DNA from 4 places in the Micromonospora sp. NPDC093243 genome. Region 1 is predicted to be linked to each of the others. Evidence: riboswitches for the same ligand, from Rfam matches in the RefSeq annotation. Region 1 holds a riboswitch; each other region holds the start of a gene.
What was found. Region 1 has a riboswitch for cyclic di-AMP ahead of ACIP9D_RS07655 (hypothetical protein). Riboswitches for the same ligand answer to the same signal wherever they lie in the genome.

Region 1 (4,190 bases):
CGCTGTCGTCGCCGGCCCGGCCGTCGTGCCCGGGCTGGCCGTCGTGCCCGGCCTGCCTGTCGTGCCCCGCCGGCCCGGCGTGGCTGTCGTGCCCGGTCGGTTCGGCCTGGTTCTCGCGGTCGGCCGGCGCGCCGTGGTCGTCGGGCTCCGCCGGCCCGGCGTGGCCGTCGTGGGCCGGCCGGCCGGCGGGTCCACCGCGCCCCGGACGACCGCGCCGCGGCGGAGCGGGCGCGGAGGTGCCGTGATCCGGCTCCGGCGATCGCGGGTGCACGGGCATGCCTCCACCATGCCCGCCCGGCCGGCCCGGCGGGCACCTTCACCGGCATGCGGTGCCCCGACACCGCCCCACGCGAAGGGCGGCGTCGGCCGGACCTGGTTAGCATTCCGACGATGGCTCTCCGGATCCCGCACCGTCCGGCCCGACCGCACCGTCGGGCATCGTCCGCCGCCCGCGGCCGGAACCGGCCGGGCCCCGCGCTCACGGCGGGTCACCGTCGCACCACCCTGGCGCCATCCGAGGCGCCTACCCCGGTGGTCGTCCGGCGGCGCTGAACCGTTCGCCCCGCCGGTACGTACCCCGCCTCGGATTCGTTGGGAGACTCGCATTGGGCGCCGACCACACCCGTCCCGCTCCGTCCACCCCGCCCCGGGTGCGACGGATCCTCGTCGCGACGGTGGTCCCCCTCGTCCTCGCCACCGTGGTGGCCGCTCTGGTGCTCTGGCCCTGGAACTCGCCCGAGCCGGAGGCCGGTGCCGACGTGCCGCGCTACCACGGCACGGTCACCCGGGTGGTGAGCGAGTCCTGCCCGCCCGCGCCGGAGGTCCCCGAGGGCGCGCCCGAGACCGGGTCGGAACCCTGCGGCACGGTGAGCGTACGGGTGGACACCGGCCCGGCCGCCGGGCAGCAGGTGCAGACCCCGATTCCGGCCGGTCCGGGGGCGCCACGGGTGGAGGCCGGCGACGAGATCATCCTGGTCGAGCTGACCGATCCGACCGATCCGACGTCGAGCAGCTGGAACATCGCGGAGCACCAGCGGGGCACGCCACTGATCTGGCTGGCCGTCGTCTTCGCCGCCGCCATCGTCGCGTTCGGCCGGTGGCGTGGGGTGGCCGCGCTCGCCGGCCTGGCCGCCAGCTTCGCCATCCTGCTCGCCTTCGTCCTCCCCGGAATCAGCGCGGGCCGGTCACCCCTGCTGGTCGCGGTGGTCGGCGCCGCGCTGATCATGTTCGTGGTGCTCTACCTGACGCACGGGATCACCGCGCAGACCTCGGTGGCCGTGCTCGGCACCCTGGGCAGCCTGGTGCTCACCGGGCTGCTCGGCACCCTGGCCACCGCCGCCACCCACCTCACCGGTTTCGGCAGCGAGGAGGCCACCACGCTGTCGATGTTCCAGGCCGACGTGGACCTGCACGGCCTGCTGCTGGCCGGCATCATCATCGGCTCACTCGGCGTGCTCGACGACGTCACGGTCACCCAGGCGGCCACGGTCACCGAGTTGGCCCACGCGAACCCGGGCCTGTCCCGCCGCCAGCTCTACCGTGCCGCGACCCGGGTCGGCCGGGCGCACATCGCCTCGACGGTGAACACCATCGTGCTGGCGTACGCCGGCGCCTCGCTGCCCCTACTGCTCCTGCTGACCGCCGACTCCCGCGGGGTTCGCCAGATCCTCACCAGCGAGTTCCTGGCCCAGGAGATCGTCCGCAGCGCGGTCGCCACGCTGGGCCTGATCGCCGCCGTACCGCTGACCACCGCGCTGGCCGCGCTGGTGACCACGGCCGGTCACCACGGACCGCCGGAACGCACCGGCGACGACCCTCCCGCCACCCCGGCCGCCCGGCCGGCGCCGGACCGGGCCGAGGCGCTGGAGGCGCTCGGTGCGGGTCGGCCCGGTCCCGCCGGAGATCCGGAACCATCCCCCGCCACCCGGAAGTGGTGGCCCGACCCGGACAGGAGCACAGACAGCGCATGGTGACACTCCGCAGCGTGATCAGGCGGGTCCCACGACCTGACGACCACGTCACTGATCACCCAGCGCAATGGCGAAATGACGGTTTTAGTCGGCATCCGGACGTAGATCCCCGGGTCGACTCTCAGGTAACCTCGCTGCCGGTTACCGACGAAGGCGCGCAGCGGCGCCTGCGGTACCACCGCCCAATCGCCAAGGGGCGAACCGGGAACCCAGGTACCCGGGGTGAATCCGCGCCAGCGGTAGGGGCCACTTCCGCCCCGAACCCGTCAGCTAACCCGGTCGGCGGTCGATGGAAGGGAACACTGTGACGGCACCCCTACGCCGCTGGTTGACACCTGTGGTGGCCGTGTTCGCCGCGTTGGCCGTGCTCGCCGGGCCCCTCCCGGCGTCCGCCGCGCCCAAGCCGAACACCCCCTCCGGGCATGAGGAGGACGGCGAGCCCAAGCTACTCAACGACGTGATCGAGGCGACCAACCGCAGCTACTCCTCGGCCAAGATCAAGCTAGAGAAGTCCAAGAAGCGTCAGCTGGAACTCGCCCTCGAGGTGAAGCGGGCGCAGGACGAGCTGGACGCGCTGGCCCCGCAGGTCGGCCAGATCGCCGCCCAGTCCTACCGCACCGGGCGGATCGGCGCGATGGCCGTGCTGCTGGAGAGCAAGGCGCCGGACTCGTTCGTCCAGCGCGCCGCCGGTCTCGACGAGCTCAACCTGGTCAACGGGCAGAAGCTCGCCAAGGTCAACGCCATCAAGAGCCGCGCCGAACTGGCCAAGCTCGCGATCGACGCCGAGGTACGCGAGCAGCAGAAGCAGACCGCCGTGATGGCCAAGCAGAAGCGCGACGCGGACAAGGCGCTGGCGCTGGTCGGTGGGAAGGGCTTCACCGGGGGCCTGGTCTCGGCCACCTCGCCGGTCGCCCGGATCGGCCCGGGTCGGACCGCCGACGGGGACTGGAAGCCCCAGTCGTGCTCCGAGGATGACCCCACCACCTCCGGCTGCGTCACCCCGCGCACCTTGCACGCGTACAAGGAGGTCAAGCGGGCCGGCTTCAACCGGTTCGTCGGCTGCTACCGCTCCGGCGGCCCGTGGGAGCACCCGAAGGGCCGCGCCTGTGACTGGTCACTGCAGAAGAGCGGCTTCGCGCCGTGGCACAACAACGACACCAGGATGTACGGCAACAACGTGGCCGCGTTCCTGATCCGTAACGCCGACCGGCTCGGCATCTACTACGTGATCTGGAACAGGCAGATCTGGTTCCCGGCGACCGGTTGGAAGTCCTACAGCGGGCCCTCCAACCACACCGACCACGTGCACATGTCGCTGCTCTAGCGACATCCGCACGACAGGGCCGCTCCGCGCTCGCGGGGCGGCCCTTCGCGTACCTCTGGCGGGCTGACCGCACACGGCCGGCGGGCCGGGGGTCGGCCCCTGCTAGGCGGCCGCCGGCGCGTCGAGGCCCACCGGGGCGATGGATCCCCCCGCCGGCACCTCGGCGACCTGGCGCACCTCACCCGCGGCTAGCCGGTACGACATGCCAACCACCGCGCACCGACCACCGGCAACCTCGGTGGCCAGCACCGCGGAGTTGCCGAGCAGGGCCTCGACGGTCTGGGCGATGTGGATGTCCACGATCCCGTTGATGTCGTCCACACCCTCGGCGGCGGCCCGGCGGAGGCTGGGCACCACGGCGTCCACCACCGCACCGAGGTGTCCCGGCGGCGGGGTGCCGGTGGCGACCGCCTCCCGGGCCGCCTGCACCGCGCCGCAGGAGTCGTGCCCGAGCACCACCACCAGCGGGACGCCCAGCACGCTGACCGCGTACTCGACGCTGCCCAGCACCTCCGGACCGGCGGTGTGCCCGGCGGTGCGGACCACGAAGAGATCACCCAGGCCGCGATCGAAGATGATCTCGGCGGCGAGCCGTGAGTCGGCGCAGCCGACGATCACCGCGAACGGATGTTGCTCGGCGGCCACCTCGGCCCGGCGCTCGACGTCCTGGTTCGGGTGGCGCGGCGCGCCCGTGACGAAGCGCTGGTTGCCCGCCCGCAGCTCGGCGAGGGCCTGCTCCGGGTCCGGTGGCGACGCGACACCGTCCGACGCGTCGGGGACGCGCTGGGCGCCCGGGTGTGCTCCGGGCGATCCGGGTCCGCTCATGCCCGCACCTCGACTCCCACGCAATCGGCCAGGTCACTGTCACCCTCGGCCGCTGTCGGACGCGGGCTGTG
Region 2 (4,190 bases), on a different contig from region 1:
GTTCGCCCCGGGCGAGCAGCACCGGCACGTCGGTCCCGGCCAGCAGGGCGGGCAGGTCCGGCTTGCCCACCGCGAACGCCCCCGGGTCCATGGCCAGCCGCCAGCGCCCGTCGACCTGGCGCAACCCGGCCTCGGTCACCGGGTGGTCCGGCGGCAGCAGCCCGGCCAGCCCGGAGACCCGCAGGTAGCGGCGGGCGGCCTCGTCCCGGCTGGCGAACCAGGTGACCGGTCGGGTCGCCAGCTCGCCGGCCTTGTCCAGCTCGGCCTCGGACCAGACGGCCTTGATGCCGAGGCCGATCACCGCGTCCACGGGCAACCCGGTGGCCCTGGCGGCCAGCGCCAGCCCGACCACGCCGCCCAACGAGTGCCCCAGCACGACCAACCGGTCGCCCGGCGCCAGCGCGGCGGCGACCCGCTCGGCCAGCGCGTCGAAGGAGTACGCCGGCAGCGGCGGTGACCAGCCGTGCCCGGCGAGGTCCGGGGCGAGCCACCGTCCGGCCCACCGGCTCTCGAGCAGCGGCGCCCAGGGCAGCCACACCTCGCCGGTGGCGCCCAGCCCGTGCAGCAGCAGCAGGACGGGCTGGCGGTCGGCGCGGGTACCGGTGTCATCGACCATGGTCCGCAGTGTGCCACCGGCCCGGCTGCCGGGCGAGTGCCCGGTCGGCGGAGGGCAGCCGGAGGTAGCGGATCCGACAGGGATTCCGCCTACCAACGCAGCGGGCGCCGGCCCCCTGAGGGAGCCGGCGCCCGATGTCCTGTTGCGTTGCTCAGGCGGAGTAGCCGCGCGTGGCCATCCAGTTCGCCAGGTCGATGGTCGTGATCCAGTACGACGGCACCGCCGGGTTCGCCGAGTCGGCGATCTTCACGGTCCGGCCGTTGTCCCGGTAGCCGACCACGGCGATGTAGTGCCCGCCGGAGAAGGAGTGCCACCCACCGTCGACGTCGGTGGCGTCGCCGACGATGTTCGCGACCACGCCGCGCCCGTCGCTGACCGCGGCCACCACGTCGGCCTGGAGCCGGTCCATCTGGGCGGGGCTGGGCGCGCCCGGGAACATCCGGGTCCGGTACGGGTCGCCCTTGACCACCGCGTTCAGCACCCGGGTGGTGTCCTCGGCGGAGTTGGTGCCCATCTCGGTGGTGCCCAGCTGCGTGGCCAGGGCGTCCTGGCTGCGCTCGATCCCGGCGGCGCTGAGCGCGTTGCGGGTGGCGGCCGGGCCGCAGTAGAAGTACGTGGTCTGGGCCTGGTAGTCGTAGTCCAGGATCTTGCTCGCCGGCGGCTTCGGCGGCTCCGGCTTGCGGGTGAGGTCGGGGTCGACGGCCTTCTTGACCGCGGGCGCCGGGCTGGCGGCCGACGGCGCGGCGGTCGACGGCGAGCTGCTGGTCGAGGGGCTGGTCCGGGCGTCGCCCCGGGAGGCGACGCTGTCACTGCGCAGTTCGGCCACCGAGGCCGAGGCGTGCTGGGTGGCGGGCTTGTCGTCGCCGTTGTGCAGCATCGCGCCGGCGCTGGACGCGAGCACCAACGCCGCGGCGGACGCGGCGGCGACCTGCAACGGGCGCTGGGTGGCGAGACGACGGAGCTGACGCTTGAGGGTGTGCTTCACGGGATCCTCCACGACTGAGGGGAAGAGCGACGCACCGTGCCCGCGTCCGAGGACAGGCAGGCAGGACCGCGCGGATCTCGTCCGCGGGTGGTGGACCGCTCAGGGGAACGCCCGGGTGGCCGGGCGGGAGACGCGGGTGCCGGGGTCAGCTCGCCGCTACGGGGCGGGCGAGCGCGGGCACCGCGGTGCCGTGGAGGGGTGGGGACGACCAAGGGGTGGGAGCGGATGACACGAGGATGGAACTCCTTCCGACACCGCCGACCGGGTTAGCTGACGGATTCGGGCGGGAAGATCGCCCTACCGCGGGCCGTGGCTCGCGGATTCACCCCGGAACTGCATGTGGGTCCCCGGCTCGTGGAACTCGATTAGGCGGGTCGGCGCGGCGTCGCCTCTTGCGATCGGTTACCGCACCGGACGGGCCGACATTACTGGTAGGTATGGGCCCTGCCAACCCTTACCCACCTGCGTAAACGTCGATCATGATAATTTTTTTTGCGCGTACGGACACTGGCGTGACTCAATGGGACGAGCAGTTCTGCCGGCACCGGAGGGCGACAATCGGACAGGTCGACGACAACGGCCTCGGAACCCCCGCGAGATTGGTGCGGACTGTTCCGGCTGACCGTTTCCGGCGCTCTGTGGCCGGGGTCACGGAACAATCGCCGGATCAGCCCACCCGGGCCGGCCGCCAGCGCCCGACGGTGGCCCGCGCGGCGCCGGTGGCCTCGGACGGGCGGGGCGCCGGCACCCGGGCCGGCCGGAGCCGGGCCGCCGCCGCACAAGCCTCGGCGGCGAGGGTCCGGGCCGACTCGGCGGCCAGTTCGGCGTCCCGCCACGCCGACCGCTCCCGCTGCGCCGCGGCGCGGTGCTCGGCCAGCTTGCCGTCCCGGATCACCCGGGCCAGCAGCACCTCCTGCTCGACCGGGTGCCGCCGGGGATCCCAGCCGTCGCGGTGGGCCAGCACGTCGCCGAGCTGCCGCAGGGTCAGCTCGCCGCGCCAGTGCGCCGCCGTGGCGGACCGGTGCAGGTGCCGCTCCCGGGCCGCGTACTCGGCGGGGGTGTGCGGTGTCCTGGGCGAACCGAACGCGCCAGCGCCGGCGAACCGCCGGGCGGCGGTCTCCGCCTCGTCGTACGCCGTCCAGGCCCGCTCGGCCTCGGCCTGAGCGGCCAGCCAGTCCGCGCGCCGTCGCCGGGCGGTCTGCGCGGCCCCGGCAGCCGCGACGGTCACCTCGTCGGCGTAGCGGCGCAGGTCGGCGGCGTCGGCCGCGGCCAGCTCCCGCTCGGTCGGGACGGCGGGCGGGGTGTCGTCCGGCCGGTCGCGCTCGGGACGGGCGACCAGCACGGTGAGCACGGTGAGGGCCAGCACCAGCAGGACCGACCAGATGGCGGCGGCCTGCGGCACCTCGATCAGGAACTGGTAGAGGACGGTCTTCTCCATTGACGGCACCTAACGGGCAGCGGAGGCGGGTGCGGAACCGCGGGGCTTCCGGCGTGATCGCGGGCCACTGTCGGGCTGCCTCGAGCTGGGACAGCGGAACAGGCCGGATCGGTTCGCCGAGCGGGCGCGGCGGGGAGGTTCGACAGGCGCGGCGGCGGGCGGCTCGCCCGGGTGGGATCAGGCGGCGGGTGGGGCCCGGGGAGCCCGGGCGGCCGGCGCGGCCGAGAGCGGCGACTGGGCGGCCGCGGCGACCACCACGGTCGAGGTGCCAGCCGGCGGGGGTGCGGCCGGACCGGCCACTGCGGAGGGCAGAACGCCGGTGGGAACCCGCTGCTCGGCGGCCAGCGCGTCGTCGGCGCCGGCGTGGTGCCCCGCGACCGGGCCGGCCACCGGCGCCACCACCGGCGCCGGCGCGTCGGTGGCCGACGCACCCAGGCTCAGGGCGCCGAGGACCGCGAGGCTGGCCAGTAGCCGGGCCGCCCATCGCGCGACCCACCACAGGGGACAGGTGAGCGCGACGGAAGGCACGGCACCACGCTACCGTCGGCGCCGCTGGGTCGCATCGGGTGACGGGCGTGTCGCCGACGCCGCGCCGAGGGCTCTGACCAGGGTGGACGGCCTCAGCGCGACTCGACGTACGCCGGCTGGTCGGCGGGGGCCGCGTCGCCCGCGCGCGGCGCCGGAACGGTGACCGTGGCGGGCGGCGCGGCGGGCGGCGCGGTGACCGTGGCGCTCGGCGCGGCGGGCGGCGCGGTGTCGGCCGGGCGGGCCCGCCGGCGCGGCGCGAGCCGGCGCATCATCGGCATCTCGACGTAGCGGTGCAGCAGCCCGGCGAGCACCAGGTTCAGCAGCAGGAAGCCGAGCACCACCGCCGGTCCGCGCCAGCCGGGCAGCCCGACGCCCCAGTCGCCCGTCAGCCGCAGCACGGTCATCATCACGAAGACGTGCACCAGATAGAAGGCGAACGACACCTCGCCGAGCCAGATCATCGGGCGGGACCGCCACGGCGAGCGCCGGCCACGTACGTCGGCGTCGGCCGCCGCCGTGATGACCAGGATGTACGCCACCGACAGCAGCGCGGCCCAGAGTTCGGCGCGGACCCACGCGGCGGCGACCACCCAGGTGGCGACGAAGAGGGCACTGGCCGGCGT
Region 3 (4,190 bases), on a different contig from region 1:
GCGTCCGGTCATCGCCGACGGGCGGCGGCTGCCGACCGGCCCGGCCGCCCGACGTAGCCGGCCCCACGGTTTGTAGGTGGAGAGCACGGTCGCAATGATCATCAAAGTGGTGGACACGGCGGGCGCGATCACCAGGTCGGCCCGGTCCCGCGACGGCAGGGTGGCGCCGAGTTCCCCGGCGGCGCGCAGGTTCGGCGTGAGCAGCAGCAGCACCAGCCCGACCATCACCGTCGTGATGAGCAGCTTGACCAGCACCCAGCGGTGCCGTAGCAGTCCCCACGGGGTGAGCAGCGCGCTGGCCACGCCCACCAACCAGACCAGCATGCTGAGCGGGGCGAAGAGGGCAGTGCCGATCAGCGCGGCGACCGGGTAGACCACCGCCGGGTCGGCGCCCCGCTGCACGGAGATGCCGAGGGTGAGCAGGACCAGGTCGGTGCCGAGCCACCCGAGCGAGGTGACCAGGTGCAGCGTGAGCAGCGCCTTGCGGGTGCGTGGCGGTATCCGGGTCATGCCGCCGATGCTGCCCGCGCGGGCCCGTCGATTCGTCCGGCGACCGACGACACCTCGGCTACGTCCGGTGACGTAGCGCGGCCGGTGGCGACGCTCCGGCGTGCGTACGCCGGGCGGCCCGTGGTCCGGACCGCCCGGCGGGCCGGGTCAGTAGACCGATAGGTGCACGTGGTTGGTGTGATCGCTGGACGGGTCTCCGCCCGCCCCGCTGTACGACTTCCAGCCGCTGCTGGGCAGCCAGATCTGCCGATACCAGATCACGTAGAGCACGGCGAGCCGGTCGGAGTTGCGGATGAAGTACGCCGCCAGGTTGTTGCCGTAGGTCTTGTCTCCGCCGGTGGCGTCGCCGCCGAAGCCGCTCTTCTGCGCGGCGAAGTCGCAGGCTCGACCCTTCGGGTGCTCGCCCGAGCCACCGTTGCGGTGGCAGGAGACGTACCGGGTGAAGCCGGCCGCCTTGGCCTGGTTGAGCGCGTGCAGCGTGCGCGGGGTGATGCAGCCGCTGGCCGGGGTGGGGTCGTTGACGCTGCACGACTCCGAGGGCCAGGAGCCGTCGGAGTTGCGCCGGGCCGGAGTGGCCGTCGCGGTGGAGGTGCCCCGGTTGGAGACGTCCGCGGCCCGGGTGGCGTTGTTGTTGGCCACGGTCAACGCGCGCTCGGCCTGCTCCTTCCGCTTGGCCATCACGGTGACCTGCTTGCGCTGCTCGCGGATCTCGCCGTCCAGCGCGGCCCGGGTCCGGTTCGCCTCGTCCCGGGTGGCCAGCAGCTCGCGCAGCACCCGGTCCTCGTTGGCGGCCACCGCGTCCAGGGCGGCGGCCCGGTCCATGAAGCCGTCCGGGGAGCCGCTGTTGAGCAGCGCCGACATCGCGCCGAGCCGGCCGGTGCGGTAGGCCACGCCGGCGATCTCGCCGACCTTGCCGCTACGCACGCTCAGCTCGGCCTCGGTGGTCTTCAGCTCGGTGCCGAGCTGCTGCTGGCGCTTCACCGACCGGTCGAGTGCGCTCTTCGCGTCGAGGTAGCCCTTGCTGGCCGCCTCGAGCTGAGCCCGCAGTGCGGGGGTGCCGCCCTCTTCGTCCTGCCCGGGGGCCGCCGCGAGCTGACCGGCCGGGGGAGCGGCCCCGGCGGCGGTGCCGGGGGCGATCGCGACGCCGAGGGCGAGCGTCGCGACGATCAGGGCCGCCATTCGGGCGGCGCGTCGTCGTACGGGTGCCACTGGTGGCATGCACATGTCCTTCCGTCAGCCGCCGACCGGGTTAGCTGACGGGTTCGGGACGGAAGATCCCTACCGCTGACGCGGATGCACCCCACGAACGTGGTTCCCCGGCTCGCCGTGTGGCGATTAGGCGACGGTCACCGCCGGCGCCGATGGGCGCCGCCTGGCGGAGGCCGGGACCGAGCCTACCGGTGCCAGGGCGACCTGTGCAGCAGAAGTGACGGAGGGTGTTGCTGTGGTTACCGGAAAATCCGGCGTAAGCGGACGATAGCCACCTTGAATTAAGACTGCCCTCATCACCACTCCACCGGCCCGCAGGCCCCGGAGGTAGCTCCGGGCTCGATCTGCAAGGTGGCGTGCTCGATGTGGAAGTCCTCGCTGAGCGCCGTCCGGGCGGCGGCGAGCACCGCGCCGACGTCGGCCCCGGGCGACATGGTGAGGTGCGCGGAGGCCACCTCCATGCCCGAGGTGAGCGTCCAGACGTGCAGGTCGTGGACGCCGGCCACGCCGGGCACCTCGACCAACCGGTCGTGCACGGCGGTCACCTGCAGGTGCTCCGGGGCGGCCTGGACCAGGATGCGGACCGCGGCCCGCCCGAGCCGCCAGGTGCGGGGCAGGATGAACACGCCGATGGCCACCGCGACCAGCGGGTCGGCCCACCACCAGTCGGTCACCGCGATGAGCGCCGCCGCGCCGATCACGCCGAGCGAGCCGAGCAGGTCGCCGAGCACCTCGAGGTAGGCGCCCTGCAGGTTGATGCTCTCCCGGGCGGCCGAGCGCAGCAGCGCGAAGGCGCCCAGGTTGGCGAGCAGGCCCAGCGTGGCCACCACCAGCACCGGACCGGCCAGCACCTCCGGCGGGTCGCCGAAGCGGCCGACTGCCTCGACCACCACGTAGACCGCGACGCCGGAGAGCAGGACGGCGTTCGCCAGCGCGGCGAGCACCTCGAGCCGGTAGAGGCCGAAGGTGCGTTGCGGATCCTGGTTGGCGTGCCGGCTGGCGGTGATCGCGGCGAGCGCCATGCCGATGCCGAGCACGTCGGTGAACATGTGCCCGGCGTCGGAGAGCAGGGCCAGCGAGCCGGTGCGGAACGCGGCCACGGCCTCGACCACCATCAGGCCGCTCAGCAGGGCGAAGGCCGCCCAGAGCCGGCCACGGTGATGCTGCGCGGCGTTCGCCACCGACCCGTGGTGGTCATGACCTGCGCCCACCAACTCACCCTCCGCCGACGGTCCGGACCGGTCAAATATATGCTCACATTGCTATGTGTGCAAGTAATTGACCGCGCTCAGTGGCGGCCGTGCCGCGCACGATGTCAGCCGGTCGGGTCGATCGTGGTGAGCCGCTGGGTGGCCCGGGAGAGCGCCACGTAGAGCGTCCGGACGCCCGAGCCCGGGTCGGCCCGGATCTCGCTCGGCGCGACCAGCACCACCCCGTCGTACTCCATGCCCTTGGCCTCCAGGCTGGTCACCACCTGCAGCCGGGGAGCGTTGAGCGCGCCGAGCCAGCCGGCCACCTCGTCCCGGCGCGGCACCGGCGTGATCACGCCGACCGTCCCCTCCACCTCGCCGAGCAGCGTGGTCACCGCCGCCACGGTGGCGGTCCGCACCTCGGTCGCGGGCACCACCAGCTCGACCGGGTCGACCCCGGTCGAGCGGACCGCGCTCGGCAACGTGAGATCCGGATAGAGCCGGCGGATCTCGGCCGCCGCCACCGCGAAGATCTCTGCCGAGTTGCGGTAGTTGGTGGTGAGGGTGAACTGCTGCCGGCGCCGCCGGCCCAGCGCGTGGTCGCGGGCCCGGGTCAGCTCCGCCGGGTCGCCGGTCCACGCCGTCTGCGCCGGATCGCCGACCACCGTCCAGGACGCCAGCCGGCCGCGCCGGCCGATCATTCGCCACTGCATCGGCGAGACGTCCTGCGACTCGTCCACCACCACGTGCGCGTACTCCCGGTAGTCCTCCGGGCGCTGCCGGGCCGCCTCCCGGGCGGCTCGCTGCCGGTCGGCGAAGGTGCTCAACTCCCGCACCCCGCCGGCGAGCTGGTACGGGTCACGCTTCGCCCGGGCGGGCCGCACCGGCTGGCCGAGCATCGCGTCCAGCTCGTCGAGGAGCGCGATGTCGGCGATGGTCAGCCCCTCGGCGTCCAGCGTCCGGTACGCCGCGTCCAGCAGCCGGATCTCGCCGCCGGCGAGGATGCCGCCGGCGTAGCGGCGCAGCCGCTCCGGGCGGGCCAGCCAGCCCAGCACGTGCCGCGGGTGCAGCCGTGGCCACCAGGCCTTCAGGAACTCCCGGAACTCCGGTCGCTCGGCGATCTCGTCCTCGAAGGCGCGCTGCTCCGGCAGCCGGCCGATGCCCAGCCGGCGGGCCTGCGCCCAGAGGGCGGCGAAGACGCCGTCGAAGCCGGCCCGGCGCACCTCGTTGCGGCGCGCCCCCCGGTGCAGCGCGCGCTCCCGGATCCCGTCCAGCTCCCGG
Region 4 (4,190 bases), 460 kb from region 1:
TGGAGCCGTTCGAGCCCACCCTGGTGCAACCGTCGAGCATCGACGTACGCCTCGACCGGCTCTTCCGGGTCTTCAACAACCACCTCTACACCCACATCGATCCGGCGATGCAGCAGGACGACCTGACCTCGGTGGTCGAGGTGCCCGACGGGGAGCCGTTCGTGCTGCACCCGGGGGAGTTCGTGCTCGCCTCGACCCTCGAGGTGATCTCGCTCGGCGAGCAGCTCGCCGGCCGGCTGGAGGGCAAGTCGAGCCTCGGCCGGCTGGGCCTGCTGACCCACTCCACCGCCGGCTTCATCGACCCGGGCTTCTCCGGCCACGTGACGCTGGAGCTGTCCAACGTGGCCAACCTGCCGATCACCCTCTGGCCGGGCATGAAGATCGGGCAGCTCTGCATCTTCCGGCTCTCCTCGCCGGCCGAGCACCCGTACGGCTCGGCCGTCTACGGTTCGCGCTACCAGGGCCAGCGGGGCCCGACCCCGAGCCGCTCCTGGCAGAACTGGCGCGCCTGGCCCACCCGCTGATCCCCGCACAGCTCGGCTGACCACAGAGCGCGTCGCCGGTGACGAAGGGCCCGCTCCGGCAACGGAGCGGGCCCTTCTCTCAGGTACGCGGGTCAGCCGGGTCGGCCGTAGCTGTGGATCGGGCCGTCGTCGACCTTCTTCATCTTGACCGGTACGCCCGCCTGGGAGGCGTGCACCACCCAGCCGCCGCCGACGTACATGCCGACGTGGTGGATGTCGCTGTAGTAGAAGACGAGGTCACCGGCGCGCAGGTTGGCCCGACTGACGTTCTTGGTCACCCGGCTCTGCTGCGCGGCGTTGTGCGGCAGCGAGACCCCGGCCTTCGCCCAGGCGGCGAGCATCAGCCCTGAGCAGTCGTACGAGTTCGGGCCCTCGGCGCCCCACACGTAGGGCTTGCCGATCTGGGCGCAGGCGAACTTGACCGCGGTGCCGGCGGCCCCGCCCGGATAGCTGGCCGGGCAGGGGGCGGGCCGCAGCGAACCGCCGCCGCCGTTGCCGTACACCTTGATCCGGAGCTTCTGCAGCCGGTCGATCTCGGCGTTGATCTGCTTCTTCTTGGCCGCGAGCTGGGCCTCGGTCCGGGTGAGCTGGGCGACCATCTCGTCGAGCGGCGCCTTCTGCCGGGCCAGCTGATCGCGCAGGTTGGCAACCTGCTGCACGTCCTGCTGCTGGTTGTGGGCGAACCGGTCGAGCAGCTCGAGCTGCCCGACCACCTCGCTCGGGTTCTGGCTGCCGAGCACGGCGTTGATGGTGAGGACGTTCTCGCCCTTGTACGCGCGTACCGCGAGCGCGCTGACCTTGTCCATGGCCTGGTCGACCTGGAGTTGCAGCGGCTTGATCCGGGCACCCAACGCGTCGGCCTGCTTGCGCTTGGCGGCGAGGTCCTGCCGGGTGGCGTTGTGCCGCTCGATGATGGGTTCGAGCTTGTTCCAGTCCTCGTCGATCTGGCGCTCGATCTCGGCGACCGACGGGTCGGCGTGGGCCGCCTTGGCGCCGCCGGTCAGGACGACGGCGACACCGAGCAGTGCGGCGAGAATGAGGGTGAAGCGGGACCAGCGTGGGCGCGGCGCAACCGTCGCCGGGCCGGCTGTCGCCGGCCACCGGGACGGAGGCCGCGGGGCATGGTGGGCCACCGGGCTTCGGGCTCCTTCTTCCTGACCGCCTACCGGGTTAGCTGACGGGTTCGGGCGGGAAGGTAGGCGCCCTACCGCAGTGACTGCGGATTCACCCCGGAAACCTGGGTCCCCGGCTCGCTCGCGAGCGACTCGGCGGTGTCGGACCGTTACCGCCCCGGCTGGACGGAACTGTTGGCGGGCCGACGAATGACCAGAGTAGAGATGGTCGTTATCGATCCGCAACCCATGGGGCCGTGACACTCCGTACCCGGGTCGCGGTGGCGCACCCTCGGTCCGTCATGAAGATTTCCTACCGTGAATGTTGATAGATGGAAAGGTATTGACGCAGTGGTCGCGGCGGGGCCAAGGTGACCCCATCCCTACCCGTCCGACCTGGGGGGTTCGATGCACCGTTCAACCCTGTCGAGGAGCAGACTCGCCCTGCTCACCGCCGCCGTGGTCACGGCCACGACAGCGGTGCCACTCGGTGGCGTCCCGGCCGCGGCCGCGTCGCCCGACGACCGCCAGCAGCAGTACGCCGCCGCGGCGGCGGAGTACGGCGTACCGGAGAACGTCCTGCTCGGCGTCTCGTACCTGGAGTCCCGCTGGGACACCCACGCCGGCACGCCGAGCACCAGCGGCGGCTTCGGTCCGCTGCACCTGACCGACGTCGCGCACGTCACGTCGCAGCCCGCCGGCTTCCATGTCGACGCGCACGAGGACCCACGCGGTGACGAGTCCCGACCGTTCACCGTCACCGCGCCGGCCGGCGCCACCACGAGCAGGAACGCCCCGCTCGCCGCCGCGGTGCAGACCCTGCAGGCCGCCGCCGCGCTCACCGGCGCGAGCGTCGACGCCCTCCGATCCGATCCGGCCACCAACATCCGCGGCGGCGCCGCGCTGCTCGCCGCGTACCAGCGGGAGCTCGGCGGCCCGCTCGGCGCGGCGAGCGACCCGGCCGCGTGGTACGGCGCGGTCGCCCGCTACTCGGGCGCCGACACCGAGGAGACCGCCGCGGCCTTCGCCGACGAGGTGTACGACCAACTCCGCTCCGGTGCGAGCCGCCGCACCGACGACGGCCACCAGGTCACCCTCGCCGCCCGGGCGGTCAGCCCCGACCAGTCCGGGCTGCACCGGCTCGGGCTGCGTCGGGCGGAGCGACCGGACGGGCTGGAGTGCCCGGTCGGCCTCGGCTGCGAGTGGATCCCGGCACCGTACGAGAAGTACGGCCCGGGCGCCGGCGACTACGGCAACCACGACCTGGGCAACCGTCCGGCGCAGCAGAAGCTGGAGTACATCGTCATCCACGACACCGAGGGCTACTACGGCCCCAGCGTCGGGTTGGTACAGCAGGCCGACTACCTGGGCTGGCACTACACGCTGCGTTCGGTCGACGGGCACGTCGCCCAGCACATCAAGGCCAAGGACGTCGGCTGGCAGGCCGGCAACTGGTACGTCAACGCGAAGTCCATCGGCATCGAGCACGAGGGTTTCGCCGGGCACGGCACCTGGTACACCGAGGCGATGTACCGGGCCTCGGCCAAGCTCGTGCGGCACCTGGCGCTGCGGTTCAACATCCCGCTGGACCGGCAGCACATCATCGGGCACGACAACGTCCCGGGCACGGTGGCGTCCACCGTCGCCGGGATGCACTGGGACCCGGGCCCCTACTGGGACTGGTCGCACTACTTCGACCTGCTCCGGGCGCCGTTCCGGACCACCGGCACGGCCCGGACCGGCCTGGTCACCATCGACCCGGACGTCACCACCAACCGGCCGGCCTTCATCGGGTGCAACCAGCAGCCGCCCGGCGTGCCGACCCCGCCGCCGCCGGCCGAGCCCTGCCCGCTGCGCGGCTCGTCCGCGGTGATCCTGCACAGCGCGCCCAGCCACGACGCGCCGCTCGTCAACGACCTCGGTGAGCGGCCGGACGGCACACCGGACACCATGTACATCTCGGACCACGGTGCCCGCGCCTCGGCGGGGCAGACATACGCGGTGGCCGAGGTGCGCGGCGACTGGACCGCGATCTGGTACCTCGGCCAGAAGGCGTGGTTCCACAATCCCGCCACGGCGCGGACCGCGAAGTGGGCCACCGGCTTCGTGGTGACTCCCCGGCCGGGGAAGGCGACCGTGCCGGTCTACGGGCGGGCCTACCCGGAGCAGGCGGCCTATCCGGCCGGGGTGCCCTACCAGACGATCTCGCCGTTGCAGTACACCTTCGCCGCCGGGCAGCGGTACGCCCTCGGCGGGATCGTGCCGAGCGAGTACTACCGGGCGGTCACGTTCGACGGGTCGTCGCCCGGCGACTGGACCGTCATCCGCGGTGACCTGCGGTACGCGCAGATCCAGTTCGGCCACCGGGTCATGTACGTCAACCTGGACGACGTGCTGCTGCTCCCGTCACCGGTCGGCGCGCCCCGCTAGCCGTCGGCGCGGACGCGAGGGCCCCCGGTCGATTCGACCGGGGGCCCTCGTCGTGGCACGGATGGATCAGCTGGGTCTGCGGAACCCGGCGACCGGCATGTTGTTGATGCTCGCCACCTGGACC

Region 2: linked by a shared signal. The riboswitch ahead of ACIP9D_RS24245 (C39 family peptidase) and the one ahead of ACIP9D_RS07655 (hypothetical protein) in region 1 are both predicted to bind cyclic di-AMP.
Region 3: linked by a shared signal. The riboswitch ahead of ACIP9D_RS27875 (hypothetical protein) and the one ahead of ACIP9D_RS07655 (hypothetical protein) in region 1 are both predicted to bind cyclic di-AMP.
Region 4: linked by a shared signal. The riboswitch ahead of ACIP9D_RS05435 (NlpC/P60 family protein) and the one ahead of ACIP9D_RS07655 (hypothetical protein) in region 1 are both predicted to bind cyclic di-AMP.

The regions. Positions count from the first base shown of each region.
Region 1 covers NZ_JBIVNT010000002.1:616,166-620,355, reverse strand. Annotated here, with positions in the region: gene ACIP9D_RS07665 (heavy metal translocating P-type ATPase) at 1-277, opposite strand, end outside; gene ACIP9D_RS07660 (YibE/F family protein) at 606-1,973, shown strand; cyclic di-AMP (ydaO/yuaA leader) riboswitch at 2,140-2,271, shown strand; gene ACIP9D_RS07655 (hypothetical protein) at 2,275-3,294, shown strand; gene ACIP9D_RS07650 (carbonic anhydrase) at 3,397-4,119, opposite strand.
Region 2 covers NZ_JBIVNT010000007.1:199,292-203,481, forward strand. Annotated here, with positions in the region: gene ACIP9D_RS24240 (alpha/beta fold hydrolase) at 1-616, opposite strand, end outside; gene ACIP9D_RS24245 (C39 family peptidase) at 768-1,613, opposite strand; cyclic di-AMP (ydaO/yuaA leader) riboswitch at 1,842-1,983, opposite strand; gene ACIP9D_RS24250 (hypothetical protein) at 2,269-3,039, opposite strand; gene ACIP9D_RS24255 (hypothetical protein) at 3,217-3,567, opposite strand; gene ACIP9D_RS24260 (acyltransferase) at 3,660-4,190, opposite strand, start outside.
Region 3 covers NZ_JBIVNT010000009.1:190,060-194,249, forward strand. Annotated here, with positions in the region: gene ACIP9D_RS27870 (hypothetical protein) at 1-510, opposite strand, end outside; gene ACIP9D_RS27875 (hypothetical protein) at 658-1,728, opposite strand; cyclic di-AMP (ydaO/yuaA leader) riboswitch at 1,733-1,862, opposite strand; gene ACIP9D_RS27880 (cation diffusion facilitator family transporter) at 2,016-2,930, opposite strand; gene ACIP9D_RS27885 (AAA family ATPase) at 3,035-4,190, opposite strand, start outside.
Region 4 covers NZ_JBIVNT010000002.1:151,794-155,983, reverse strand. Annotated here, with positions in the region: gene dcd (dCTP deaminase) at 1-524, shown strand, start outside; gene ACIP9D_RS05435 (NlpC/P60 family protein) at 617-1,657, opposite strand; cyclic di-AMP (ydaO/yuaA leader) riboswitch at 1,670-1,805, opposite strand; gene ACIP9D_RS05430 (N-acetylmuramoyl-L-alanine amidase) at 2,045-4,066, shown strand; gene ACIP9D_RS05425 (NlpC/P60 family protein) at 4,133-4,190, opposite strand, start outside.